4 regions of the Enterobacter sp. SA197 genome follow, and region 1 is predicted to be linked to each of the others. Evidence: predicted binding sites of a transcription regulator. Region 1 holds the regulator's gene; each other region holds the start of a gene.
What was found. The regulator PurR, encoded in region 1, represses purine synthesis genes. The targets are predictions, from matches to a motif close to CANGCAAACGTTTGCNTG.
Positions count from the first base shown of each region.

Region 2: the regulator PurR is predicted to act here: its motif matches at 1,281-1,298, upstream of purT (formate-dependent phosphoribosylglycinamide formyltransferase).
Region 3: the regulator PurR is predicted to act here: its motif matches at 1,126-1,143, upstream of purM (phosphoribosylformylglycinamidine cyclo-ligase).
Region 4: the regulator PurR is predicted to act here: its motif matches at 1,990-2,007, upstream of purE (5-(carboxyamino)imidazole ribonucleotide mutase).

Region 1 is NZ_CP096393.1:2,152,777-2,155,886, forward strand. It holds gene punR (DNA-binding transcriptional activator PunR) at 50-961, shown strand; gene purR (HTH-type transcriptional repressor PurR) at 981-2,006, opposite strand; gene cydH (cytochrome bd-I oxidase subunit CydH) at 2,304-2,393, shown strand; gene M1D91_RS09970 (MFS transporter) at 2,563-3,110, shown strand, end outside.
Region 2 is NZ_CP096393.1:2,868,120-2,871,229, reverse strand. It holds gene purT (formate-dependent phosphoribosylglycinamide formyltransferase) at 65-1,243, opposite strand; gene M1D91_RS13435 (YebG family protein) at 1,373-1,711, shown strand; gene yebF (protein YebF) at 1,776-2,147, shown strand; gene M1D91_RS13425 (tellurite resistance TerB family protein) at 2,245-2,904, shown strand; gene ptrB (oligopeptidase B) at 2,983-3,110, shown strand, end outside.
Region 3 is NZ_CP096393.1:3,597,995-3,601,104, forward strand. It holds gene uraA (uracil permease) at 1-187, opposite strand, end outside; gene upp (uracil phosphoribosyltransferase) at 345-971, opposite strand; gene purM (phosphoribosylformylglycinamidine cyclo-ligase) at 1,247-2,284, shown strand; gene purN (phosphoribosylglycinamide formyltransferase) at 2,281-2,919, shown strand.
Region 4 is NZ_CP096393.1:1,246,158-1,249,267, forward strand. It holds gene M1D91_RS05620 (GlxA family transcriptional regulator) at 1-220, shown strand, start outside; gene purK (5-(carboxyamino)imidazole ribonucleotide synthase) at 343-1,410, opposite strand; gene purE (5-(carboxyamino)imidazole ribonucleotide mutase) at 1,407-1,916, opposite strand; gene lpxH (UDP-2,3-diacylglucosamine diphosphatase) at 2,082-2,804, opposite strand; gene ppiB (peptidylprolyl isomerase B) at 2,807-3,110, opposite strand, start outside.

The DNA.
Region 1 (3,110 bases):
TGAAACGCTAATATTTGCGCACTGGTTTCAAATTTTTTGCAGGCAGACTATGTGGTCAGAATATTCACTTGAAGTCGTTGATGCGGTGGCACGTAATGGCAGTTTTAGTGGTGCAGCGCAGGAACTGCATCGGGTACCGTCGGCGGTGAGCTATACCGTACGTCAGCTGGAGGAATGGCTCGCCGTTGAGCTGTTTCAGCGTCGTCATCGGGATGTCGAATTAACCCCCGCTGGCGCGTTATTTCTCAAAGAAGGGCGTTCTGTTATCAAAAAAATGCAGATCACCCGACAACAGTGTCAGCAAATTGCCAACGGCTGGCGCGGGCAGCTGGCTATTGCGGTGGATAATATCGTTAAGCCGGAGCGGACCCGCCAGATGATAGTCGACTTCTACCGCCATTTTTGCGATGTTGAGCTGATCGTCTTTCAGGAGGTCTTTAATGGGGTCTGGGATGCCCTGGCAGACGGGAGGGTGGAACTGGCGATCGGCGCGACCCAGGCGATCCCGGTCGGAGGGCGTTACGCGTTTCGTGATATGGGCATGCTGAGCTGGAAGTGTGTGGTGGCAAGCCACCATCCCCTGGTGCAGATGGCCGCACCGCTGAGTGACGAGACATTGCGCAACTGGCCTTCCCTGGTGCGTGAAGACACGTCCCGTTCCCTGCCCAAGCGCATAACCTGGCTTCTGGACAACCAGAAACGGGTGGTGGCGCCGGACTGGGAGTCTTCTGCGGCGTGTCTTTCCGCCGGTCTGTGTGTTGGCATGGTGCCAGCGCATTTTGCGCGCCCGTGGCTCGATAAAGGAGAGTGGGTGGCGCTTACGCTCGAAAATCCATTCCCCGATGCTGCCTGCTGCCTGACCTGGCAGCAAAACGATGCCTCGCCGGCACTGGACTGGCTGCTGAATTACCTGGGAGACAGTGAAACGCTAAACCGGGAATGGCTGTGGGAGCAGGATTAACCGGCCCCCACGGAGGGGATTAACGGCGGTAGTCGCGGAACGGACCGTCAGCGACCGAACGACGTTCTATCAGACGCGGGTGAACTTCAATGGACTGAGAAACTTCGCGTTTATTCACAATACGATCGAGCAGCATATTGAATGCGGTCTCTCCGAGCGAATCCTTCGGCTGATGGATAGTGGTGAGCGAGGGGGTAAAATACCGTGAGTTACGCACATTATCATAACCGATCACCGAAATATCCTGCGGCACCCGCAGCCCCATTTCATCCGCCGCGCAGAGTGCCCCCATCGCCATAATGTCACCGCCGCAGAATACCGCCGTAGGGCGTGAAGACTGGGTGAGGATTTGCTGCATGGCGCGATAGCCCGATTCCGGTTCAAAATCACCCTGGACAATCCAGTGTTCCGGTACGCTGATGTGCGCTTCTTCCATTGCCTTCATGAAACCCGCCAGGCGGCCCGCGCCCGTATTGCGCTCAAGTGGCCCTGGGATGACGCCAATATCACGATGACCACGTTCAACCAGATAACGACCGGCCATGTAGCCGCCTTCGAACGCGTTATCGATAACGGTATCCGTGAAGTCGGCTTTTGCTTCACCCCAGTCCATCACCACCATTGGGATGTGACGATATTCGCCGAGCATCGTAAGCAGGGATTCCGGGTATTCAGAACACATGACCAGCAAACCGTCGACACGCTTTTGCGCCATCATCGACAGGTAAGCCCCTTGCTTTTCAAAGTTATTCCACGCATTGCCGAGGATAAGGGTATACCCTTTCTGGAAGCAATTTTTCTCAACGGCTTCAATAATCTCGGCAAAATAGGCCGCTTCACTGCTGGTCGCCAGCAGACCAATGGATTTGGTGTGATTCACTTTCAGGCTACGGGCGACGGCACTCGGCGAGTAGTGAAGCTCTTTAATTGCAGCCCACACGGCATTTCGTGTCTCTTCAGCCACGAAACGCGTCTTGTTAATTACATGTGATACGGTTGTGGTGGAAACGTTTGCTCGCTTCGCTACGTCTTTAATCGTTGCCATCAGATGTCACTCCATGCCATATCATAAGCTCCTGAAAATACATAAGGTAAACGTTTGCCTGCCTTCACCCTTTCGCCGCGCGAGGGGAAACTTACGCCGGGAAAAAGACACTGAACGTCAGGAGGGGAGTCAATGGCCGGTACGCTAATAAATTTAGCGTCGAATTTTGTCTTATCTTGAACAAAAGGGGAAGAGGTAAAACGTATATCAATCTAATTCCTGCAAGATTTTTACGTTTATTTATGCAAAAATGCGCTATCTCACTTTTTGTGGGGATTTAAAAAAGGAGAAAAATTGATGAGTACCGACCTGAAGTTTTCTTTAATGACTACCGTTGTTGTCCTTGCTCTGATTGTTGCAGGCGCAATGACTGCCGCTCTGAACTGATTTACCCCGAGGGAGCGCGAGCTCCCTCGCTGTTTCCCCTTCGATTATTCCCTCCCCAGCAATTCTCTTTTCGCGATTCATTGACTGCTGTTTTTTGTGATTAATGTCATACTTTTGCCTTCTGTGACGGTGTCGCCCGACGACACGGCATTTCCGGAGCGTATAAAACATGAAAATTAATTATCCACTGCTTGCCCTGGCGATTGGCGCTTTCGGCATCGGTACGACGGAATTCTCCCCGATGGGACTTCTGCCCGTCATTGCCCGTGGTGTCGATGTGTCGATTCCAGCGGCAGGGATGCTGATAAGCGCCTATGCAATAGGGGTAATGGTGGGGGCGCCGCTAATGACGCTGCTGCTTTCGCATCGCGCGCGTCGTAATGCGTTAATCTTTCTGATGGCAATCTTCACGCTGGGCAATGTGTTATCCGCCATTGCGCCCGATTACACCACGTTGATGCTCTCGCGAATTATTACCAGCCTCAACCACGGCGCCTTTTTCGGGCTTGGGTCGGTGGTGGCGGCGAGCGTGGTGGCAAAGGAGAAGCAGGCCAGCGCGGTTGCCACCATGTTTATGGGACTGACCATTGCCAATATTGGCGGTGTCCCTGCGGCCACCTGGCTTGGTGAAACCATTGGCTGGCGTATGTCATTCCTCGCCACGGCGGGACTTGGCATTGTTGCCATGGTCAGTTTGTATTTCTCTTTGCCAAAAGG
Region 2 (3,110 bases), 720 kb from region 1:
CACCGGGGTTGGCAGAAAGGTACCGCGGGAGTCGCGGCACCGGGGAATGATCCCAGGGTACGCGTTAACTAAAAACTTTTACCGCTGTAGCCGCCGCCTTCGCACGTTCCACCGCTTCTTCAACGGAATTCGCTGTCGCCAGCGCTACGCCCAGACGCCGCGTCCCGTCAATTTCCGGCTTGCCAAACAGACGCACCTGCAGGCCTGCGCCAACGGCATTCTGCAGGTTATCAAAGGTGACATTCTTACTTTTCAGCTGAGGCAGAATCACCGCAGAGGCTGATGGCCCGTACTGGCGAATCTGACCTACCGGCAAGTCCAGGAAGGCGCGCACGTGAAGTGCGAACTCTGAAACGTCCTGCGAAATCAATGTTACCATCCCGGTATCATGGGGACGTGGAGAGACTTCGCTGAAGACCACCTCATCGCCGCACACGAAGAGTTCTACGCCGAACAGGCCATGCCCGCCAAGCGCCAGCACCACTTTGCGCGCCACTTCCTGAGCGCGCTTGAGCGCCACGTCGCTCATCTGCTGCGGCTGCCAGGATTCGCGGTAATCGCCGTCCTCCTGACGATGACCCACCGGGGCGCAGAAATGAACGCCATCCACGGCGCTGACGGTCAATAAGGTAATTTCAAAATCAAAATTGACGACGCCTTCCACAATGACACGGCCGGCACCAGCACGACCACCTTGCTGCGCATACTCCCAGGCTTTTTCCAGCTGTCCGGCGGTGCGAATGAGGCTCTGACCCTTGCCTGATGAACTCATCACCGGCTTAACAATACAGGGTAAACCTATTTCACTGACGGCTTCACGGAAGGCCTCTTCGCTATCAGCAAAACGGTAGCTCGAGGTTGGCAGTGCCAGCTCTTCAGCAGCAAGACGGCGTATACCCTCACGGTTCATGGTCAGTTTTGCCGCACGGGCGCACGGCACGACATGCTGGCCCTGAGACTCCAGCTCAATCAGCATATCGGTGGCAATCGCTTCAATTTCCGGCACGATATAGTGCGGTTTTTCCTGCGCCACGACGGCCTTCAGCGCGTCGCCGTCAAGCATGTTAATCACGTGACTACGATGCGCAATCTGCATGGCGGGCGCATCGGCATAGCGATCTACGGCAATGACTTCAATCCCAAGCCGCTGGCACTCGATGGCCACTTCCTTCCCGAGCTCTCCTGAACCCAGTAACATCACACGTGTTGCTGCCGGACGCAGCGCAGTACCTAAACAAGTCATCGTCATTTCACCCTCAAAAAAACCTGGCCGCAGTATATACGAAAACGTTTGCGCATGTCTTTTGCGACTTGCATCCAGGGCAGTGGTGCGGTAATATACTGTATATATAAACAGGTAAGGGGCTGTATCATGGCGGTTGAAGTCAAATATGTTGTGATTCGTAACGGTGAGGAAAAAATGTCTTTTGCCAGCAAAAAGGAAGCGGATGCCTACGACAAAATGCTTGATCTTGCTGAGGTACTTGAGACCTGGCTTGGCGAAGCACCTGTTGCATTTGAGGATGTGCAGCGCGATCAAATGGCCATGTGGCTTGCAGAGCAAAAAGATGTTCTGAGCCACATCTTCCGATCGGGTAAGCTCCCCTCGGCTGAAGCAGAGGACACCCCGTCGGCTGCTGTTTCCGCTGAAGCGGATAACGAAAGCCAGGCTGTAGATATCAAACGCGCAGCGAAGCGCTCTGCTGCCTGATTCACCTTGCACTGCCAGTAATTTGTACCATGCTTTGTATGGGCTATATGCACAGGAGAAAAGCATGAAATTAGCAGGAGTGTTAATGGGTACGGTGTTACTGGCAGGGAGTTTCGTGGTTTCAGCGGCAGACGATAAGACGGTCACCATTGATAACCAAAAATCAGTAACCTTTCCAGGTTGTGAGGGAATGAACGCTGAGGGCATTGCTGCCAGCGTCAAGCGTGACTATCTGCAAAACCGCATTGTTCGCTGGGCTGATGATCAGCAAAAACTTGGGCAGGCCGATCCGGTCGCCTGGATTAGCCCAAAAGCCGTGCAGGGTAAAGAAGATAAATGGCGCGTGCCCCTGACCGTGCGCGGTAAGAATACGGATATTCACTATCTCGTCCAGGTAGACTGTAAAGCGGGAAAAGCAGAATATCAGCACCAGTAAGCGTACAGAATTTTCTTTTCTTTTGCAGACTTAGACATTTCCTGACACACCCTCGCTTACGCTGAACCTTTCTGGCATCGCTTAAGCGGGGGACATCATGTCAAACTGGTTAAATCAACTCCAGTCATTGCTCGGCCAAAAAAGTGCGTCGGGCTCACCATCTACCGATCAGGGGCTCGGAAAACTGCTTGTACCCGGCGCACTCGGCGGGCTCGCCGGTTTACTGGTCTCGAGTAAATCATCACGTAAGCTACTCACAAAATATGGCACCAGTGCGCTTCTGGCAGGAGGCGGTGCGGTCGCCGGTACTGTTTTATGGAACAAATACAAAGATAAAGTGAGGGCAGCGCATAAAGATGAACCCCAGTTCGGGCAGACGAGCTCTCCGCTGGATGTCCGAACGGAACGATTGATCCTTGCGCTGGTGTTCGCCGCAAAAAGTGACGGGCACATTGATGATAAAGAACGTGCCGCTATTGAACAGCAGCTGCGCGAAGCCGGCGTGGAACAACAGGGCAGGTTACTGGTGGCGCAGGCTATAGAACAACCGTTGGACCCTCAGCGCCTGGCCCGGGATATCAAAAATGAAGAAGAGGCGTTGGAGGTGTACTTCCTGAGCTGCGCTGCCATTGATATCGACCATTTTATGGAGCGTAGCTATCTCGCCGCATTAGGCGATGCGCTGAAGATCCCTCAGGAGGTTCGCGAGGGCATTGAAGCCGATCTTCAGGAGCAGAAGCGCGCACTGCCACAGTAACCTTGTTGTCACGTTTCGCTTGCATCGGCGGCAGCTTTTGCCAACCTTATAGAGTGTCGAATAAATAAGTAAAATGTTATGCCGCCGAAAGCTAAACAACTTCCTCACACCATGACACTGCATGGTGACACGCGCCTGGACAACTACTACTGGCTACGGGACGATACCCGAACGCAGCCAGAAGTGCTGGACTACCTCCGGGATGA
Region 3 (3,110 bases), 1.4 Mb from region 1:
CTTTACAGATAAAGAGATACAGTAGCGTTCCGACACCGTTGAACAGCAACACGGTGGCCGGGTTGATGTGAAACAGGATTGGCACCAGCACGGTTGCGCCAAACATCGCGAACAGGTGCTGCAAACTAAGCGGGATTGTCTGTAAAAGCGGCGGTCTTTCACTCACCCCGATAGCACGGCGCGTCATAGTGTTTTCCTCTGAGTGTGATTCATGTGTTATTAATGTTCCGCTCATCGTTCATCGCACAGTTTTTGTGAACTGTGTGAGGAAATCAGGCGGATTCTGTTGTGGTTTACGCCAAAAAAAAGCCGACTCTCAAAGTCGGCTTTTATTTTTAATGCATTTACTTGGTACCAAAAATCTTGTCGCCGGCATCGCCGAGGCCCGGAATAATGTATCCGTGCTCATTGAGGCCGTGGTCGATGGACGCGGTGTAAAGCTCAACGTCCGGGTGCGCTTTCTCCAGCGCGGCGAGGCCTTCCGGGGCAGCCACCAGGACCAGCACTTTGATGCTGTGGCAGCCCGCATTTTTCAGCAGGTCAATGGTGGCAATCATCGAGCCGCCAGTGGCCAGCATCGGGTCAACGACCAGCGCCATACGCTCGTCGATGTTAGAAACCAGCTTCTGGAAGTAAGGAACCGGCTCCAGCGTCTCTTCGTTACGGTAAATACCCACGACGCTGATACGTGCGCTCGGCACATGTTCCAGTACGCCTTCCATCATGCCAAGACCGGCACGCAGAATCGGTACTACGGTGATTTTTTTGCCCTTGATTTGATCCACTTCAACCGGGCCATTCCAGCCCTCAATCACGACGCGCTCTGTTTCAAGATCCGCAGTCGCTTCATAGGTCAGTAAGCTACCGACTTCCGAGGCGAGTTCACGAAAGCGTTTGGTGCTGATGTCATTTTCGCGCATCAGGCCCAGCTTGTGTTTGACGAGTGGGTGTTTTACTTCCACGACCTTCATACTCTTCTCCTTCCCCAGAAAGGTGGTAGCCACAAAAAAAATCGCCGGATTATACCGCTTTTTTTCCGTTGCGCTACAGATTCAGCGTTGATCCGGATCAAATAGACTGGAAATGAGTATATCTCAGGAAACCAGACCGCCCGGAAATAATGGACTCGCAAACGTTTGCCTTCGCTGTTAGAATTGCGCCGAATTTATTTCTATCCCTGTTAACGTCAGGTGCCTACCTGAACGATAACAGGTGAACCGCAAGCAAACGCGTGGGGACTCAAGCAGTGACCGATAAAACCTCTCTTAGCTACAAAGATGCCGGTGTTGATATTGACGCAGGTAATGCTCTGGTAGACCGAATCAAAGGCGTAGTGAAGAAAACCCGTCGTCCCGAAGTGATGGGCGGCCTGGGTGGCTTCGGCGCGCTGTGCGCTTTGCCGCAAAAATATCGTGAGCCAGTTCTGGTTTCCGGCACTGACGGCGTGGGTACAAAACTGCGTCTGGCGATGGATCTGAAACGTCACGACAGCATTGGTATCGATCTCGTGGCTATGTGCGTGAATGACCTTGTGGTCCAGGGGGCCGAACCGCTGTTTTTCCTCGACTATTACGCCACCGGCAAACTGGATGTGGACACCGCCTCCAGCGTGATCACCGGTATTGCAGAAGGTTGCTTACAATCAGGCTGTGCGCTGGTCGGTGGCGAAACCGCTGAAATGCCGGGCATGTACCACGGTGAAGATTACGATGTAGCGGGCTTCTGCGTTGGCGTTGTTGAAAAATCAGAAATCATCGACGGCTCAAAAGTGACGGATGGTGATGTCCTGATCGCACTGGCCTCCAGCGGCCCACACTCCAACGGCTACTCCCTGGTGCGTAAAGTCATCGAGGTCAGTGGTTGTGATCCCGAAACGACCCAGCTTGATGGCAAATCACTGGCTGACCATCTGTTAACGCCAACCCGCATCTATGTGAAATCGATCCTTGAGCTGATTGCGAACGTCGATGTGCACGCCATTGCCCACCTGACCGGCGGCGGCTTCTGGGAAAATATTCCGCGCGTACTGCCCGACAACACCCAGGCGGTGATTGATGAATCCTCATGGCAGTGGCCTGCCGTGTTTGACTGGTTGCAAACCGCCGGTAACATCAGCCGTCACGAGATGTACCGTACTTTTAACTGCGGCGTCGGCATGGTGATTGCGCTGCCGGAATCAGAAGCGGATAAGGCTATCGCCCTGCTGAATGCAAAAGGTGAAAACGCCTGGAGAATCGGTATCATCAATGCCTCCGATTCCAGTGAACGCGTGGTCATTGAATGAAAAATATCGTGGTGCTCATTTCCGGTAACGGAAGCAATTTGCAGGCGATTATTGATGCCTGCATGCAGAAGAAGATCAATGGCACCATCAGGGCAGTATTCAGTAACAAGGCCGACGCGTTCGGCCTTGAACGGGCGCGTGAGGCGGCGATCCCCGCCCACGCCCTTCTGGCCTCCCAGTTTGCCAGCCGTGAAGCCTTCGATCGTGAGTTAATGCAGGAGATGGATGCCTACGCCCCGGATCTGGTCGTGCTGGCGGGTTATATGCGCATCCTTAGCCCGGCGTTTGTCGCGCACTACGCGGGCCGCTTAATCAATATTCATCCTTCCCTGCTGCCGAAATATCCTGGCTTACATACCCACCGTCAGGTGCTTGAGAACGGCGATGAGGTTCACGGCACCTCAGTGCATTTTGTTACTGACGAACTCGACGGCGGCCCGGTGATTTTACAGGCACAAATCCCGGTGTTTGAAGGCGACACGGAAGAGGAGATCACCGCCCGGGTGCAGACGCAGGAACACGCCATTTATCCTCTGGTGGTGAGCTGGTTTCTGGAAGGACGTCTTACCATGCACGATAACAGCGCCTGGCTTGATGGCCTCTGCTTACCTCCTCAGGGCTACGCTGCGGAATAAGCGCATTTTTCCGTTACCTGCGCGCGACTTACGGTTGCGCGCAACATCTGAATCCGGCTAAAAACGGATTACTGTCATACTTATCTGTCACAGTTGGACATCTTAAGGCAAAGCTCGCCATAATGTAGGGTGTCTTTCTCACGCAAACGCCAATAACGTTTACCTGCACATGAGGACACCGCCTGGCGAGA
Region 4 (3,110 bases), 910 kb from region 1:
CTTCAGCAAGGCAACGGGAATGTCGGTTGGAGACTGGCTCAGCGCCCAGCGGCTGCAGCGCAGCCAGGAATTGCTGGAAACCACCGATCACAGCATTGAAGTCGTATCATCTCTTGCCGGGTATCAGTCCCCGGTCTCTTTCCGCCAGCGTTTTAAGGCGCACTTTAACATCAGCCCGAGCGAATGGCGGCGCGCCTTCAGAGGACCGGGCCTGATGTAATGCGCAGGCGGTGCACGTTGCGGTATGCCTGGCCTCATAGCCCGTCAGGGATGCCCTCTCCTCGCTGAGAAGAGGGTATGGCCCGAGCCCGCATCGTTGCGTGAGGCGCCCGCAGAGAACCCCTACACCAGCTTCGCCTGGGCCCAGGTAATGCCGCTGGCGTATTCCGGCCCTAGCAGGGGCACCAGCGCTTCCAGCGTGGCGCTCAGGCGACCGTTATCGTCGTCATTCAGATTCAGGTGTCCCACCTTACGACCCGGACGTACCTCTTTGTCGTACCAGTGCAGATGCACCAGCGGCAGTTTCAGCCAGTCATAATTCAGTTCAGTGCCGATGAGGTTAATCATCACCGATGGACTGTTTACCACCGGCTGTGGCAGGGGCAAATCCACAACGGCACGCAGGTGCAGCTCAAACTGGCTGATGGACGCGCCGTTTTGCGTCCAGTGACCGCTGTTGTGCACGCGCGGGGCGAGTTCGTTAATCAGCAGGCCAGCCGGCGTCACAAAGCATTCCATCGCCATCACACCCACATAGTTAAGCTCGTTCATGATGGCCGTCAGCATGCTTTCTGCTTGCTTTTGCTGCTCTGTATTCGGTTTCGGGAAAGCCACGCTGGTACGCAGGATGCCATCCTGATGCAGGTTGTGTGTCAGCGGGTAAAACACCGTCGCCCCGTCGTGCCCGCGCGCGCCCACCAGGGAAACTTCACCTGAGAAGTTAATCCCCTGTTCAACGATGCACTCGCCATAGCACTCGTCCGGAAGCTCGTCTGTATCACCGGCGCGCAGACGCCACTGGCCGCGACCGTCATAGCCGCCGACGCGACGTTTTACGATTGCCAGATCGCCAAGACGGTTGAAAACAGAGGGCCACTCGTTTTTCTGAGCCAGCAACTGCCAGGGGGCGGTAGCGAGGCCAAGCTTATCGAATAGCTGCTTTTGGGTCAGGCGGTCAGCAATGATGGGAAAGACGTCGCGGTTAACAAACGCCGGATGACGCGCCAGCTCCCGCGTCAGGGCGGTTTCCGGCCAGCGTTCAATCTCTGCGGTGATGACGCTCTGGGCAAAAGGTACGGCCTGCGGATCGGCATCCAGCCCGACCGGCCAGACGGCAATGCTGAGCGGCTCGCCAGCCTGGCGCAGCATACGGCCCAGTTGACCGTTACCTAAGATGCAAACCTGTTTCATGCTGCACCCCGTGGGTCCGGATTCTCCAGTACCTCGTCGGTCTGTGCACGGCGAAATTCAGTCAGACGCTGATGCAGTTCGGCGTCATGCTGCGCGAGGATTTGTGCGGCCAGCAGGGCGGCGTTGGCGGCACCTGCTTTGCCAATCGCCAGCGTGCCAACGGGAATACCACGCGGCATCTGGACGATGGAGTAGAGGCTGTCGAGGCCGCTCAGTGCAGCGCTTTGCACCGGCACACCCAGCACCGGCACCAGGGTTTTCGCTGCAATCATGCCCGGCAGATGCGCCGCGCCGCCAGCACCAGCGATGATCACCTGAAAACCGTTCTCTTCGGCGCTTTCGGCGAAGGTAAACAGCTTGTCGGGAGTGCGGTGCGCGGAGACGACTTCAACGTGGTGCGGGACATTCAGGGTATCGAGGATTTCGGTGGCGAACTGCATGGTCGCCCAATCGCTTTTCGATCCCATAACAATGGCGATACGCGCCGGCTGGTTAGCAGAAGACATGCGTTAAGAAAACTCCTGTGGGTGTGACGACGAACAGCTTTTGAGGGCACAGAGAATAGCACGGAAAACCGGCAAGGAAAACGGTTGCGTCACGATGAATACGGGAATCTGACAGCGTAAAGACGGAGATTCTCCCCGTTATGCCAGCAACAAAATGACCCGTTATCAGAAGGGAAAATGGTGCAGTTCGACGTCATCGGGCGTCACGCGAACCAGTGACCCCTGGGTGTGCCAGGCACCGAGCACGACACGGATCGCAGGTTGATCGTTAATAATCAGTTCGTGAATAGCCGGGCGGTGGGTGTGACCGTGAATCAGGCACTGCACCTGGTGTCTGGTCATGGTGGCAACGACCGCGTTGGCGTTCACATCCATGATCGACAGGGATTTATGGCTGTTGGCCGCTTTGCTGCTGGCGCGCATTTTGCCGGCGATGCGCTGACGCACAAACAGCGGCAGGGCTAAAAAAAGCGTTTGAAGCCAGGGTTTATGCACTTTGGCGCGAAATGCCTGATAGCCTGCGTCGTCGGTGCAGAGCGTGTCGCCGTGCATGATGAGCACCTTGCGGCCATACAGCTCGAGCACTTTTTCTTCCGGCAGCAACTGCATGCCGCTTTCACGGGCAAAGCGTTTGCCGAGCAGGAAGTCACGATTTCCGTGAATGAAATAGCAGGGGACGCCGCTGTCGACCACGGCTTTGATGGCGGCGGCAATCTCCCGGTGCAACGGCGTGGGATCGTCATCGCCAATCCAGGCTTCAAACAGGTCGCCCAAAATGTAGAGCGCGTCAGCCGTGCGGGCAGTGCCGTGCAGAAAATGCAGAAAACCGGCGGTGATCGCCGGTTCTTCTGTTTGCAGATGAAGATCTGCGATAAAGAGTGTCGCCACGATTACTCGCTAACGGTCACGCTTTCAATCACAACGTCTTCTTTCGGTACGTCCTGGTGCTGACCGCTACGGCCGGTGGCAACCGCTTTGATTTTATCGACCACATCCATGCCTTCAACCACTTCTGCAAAGACACAGTAGCCCCAACCCTGGAGGCTTTCGCCGGAGAAGTTCAGGAAGTCGTTATCTGCTACGTTGATGAAGAACTGCGCGGTAGCGGAGTGCGGAGCCTGGGTACGGGCCATTGCCAGCGTACCACGGGTGTTTTTCAGGCCGTTGTTGGCTTCGTTTTTGATCTGATCTTTG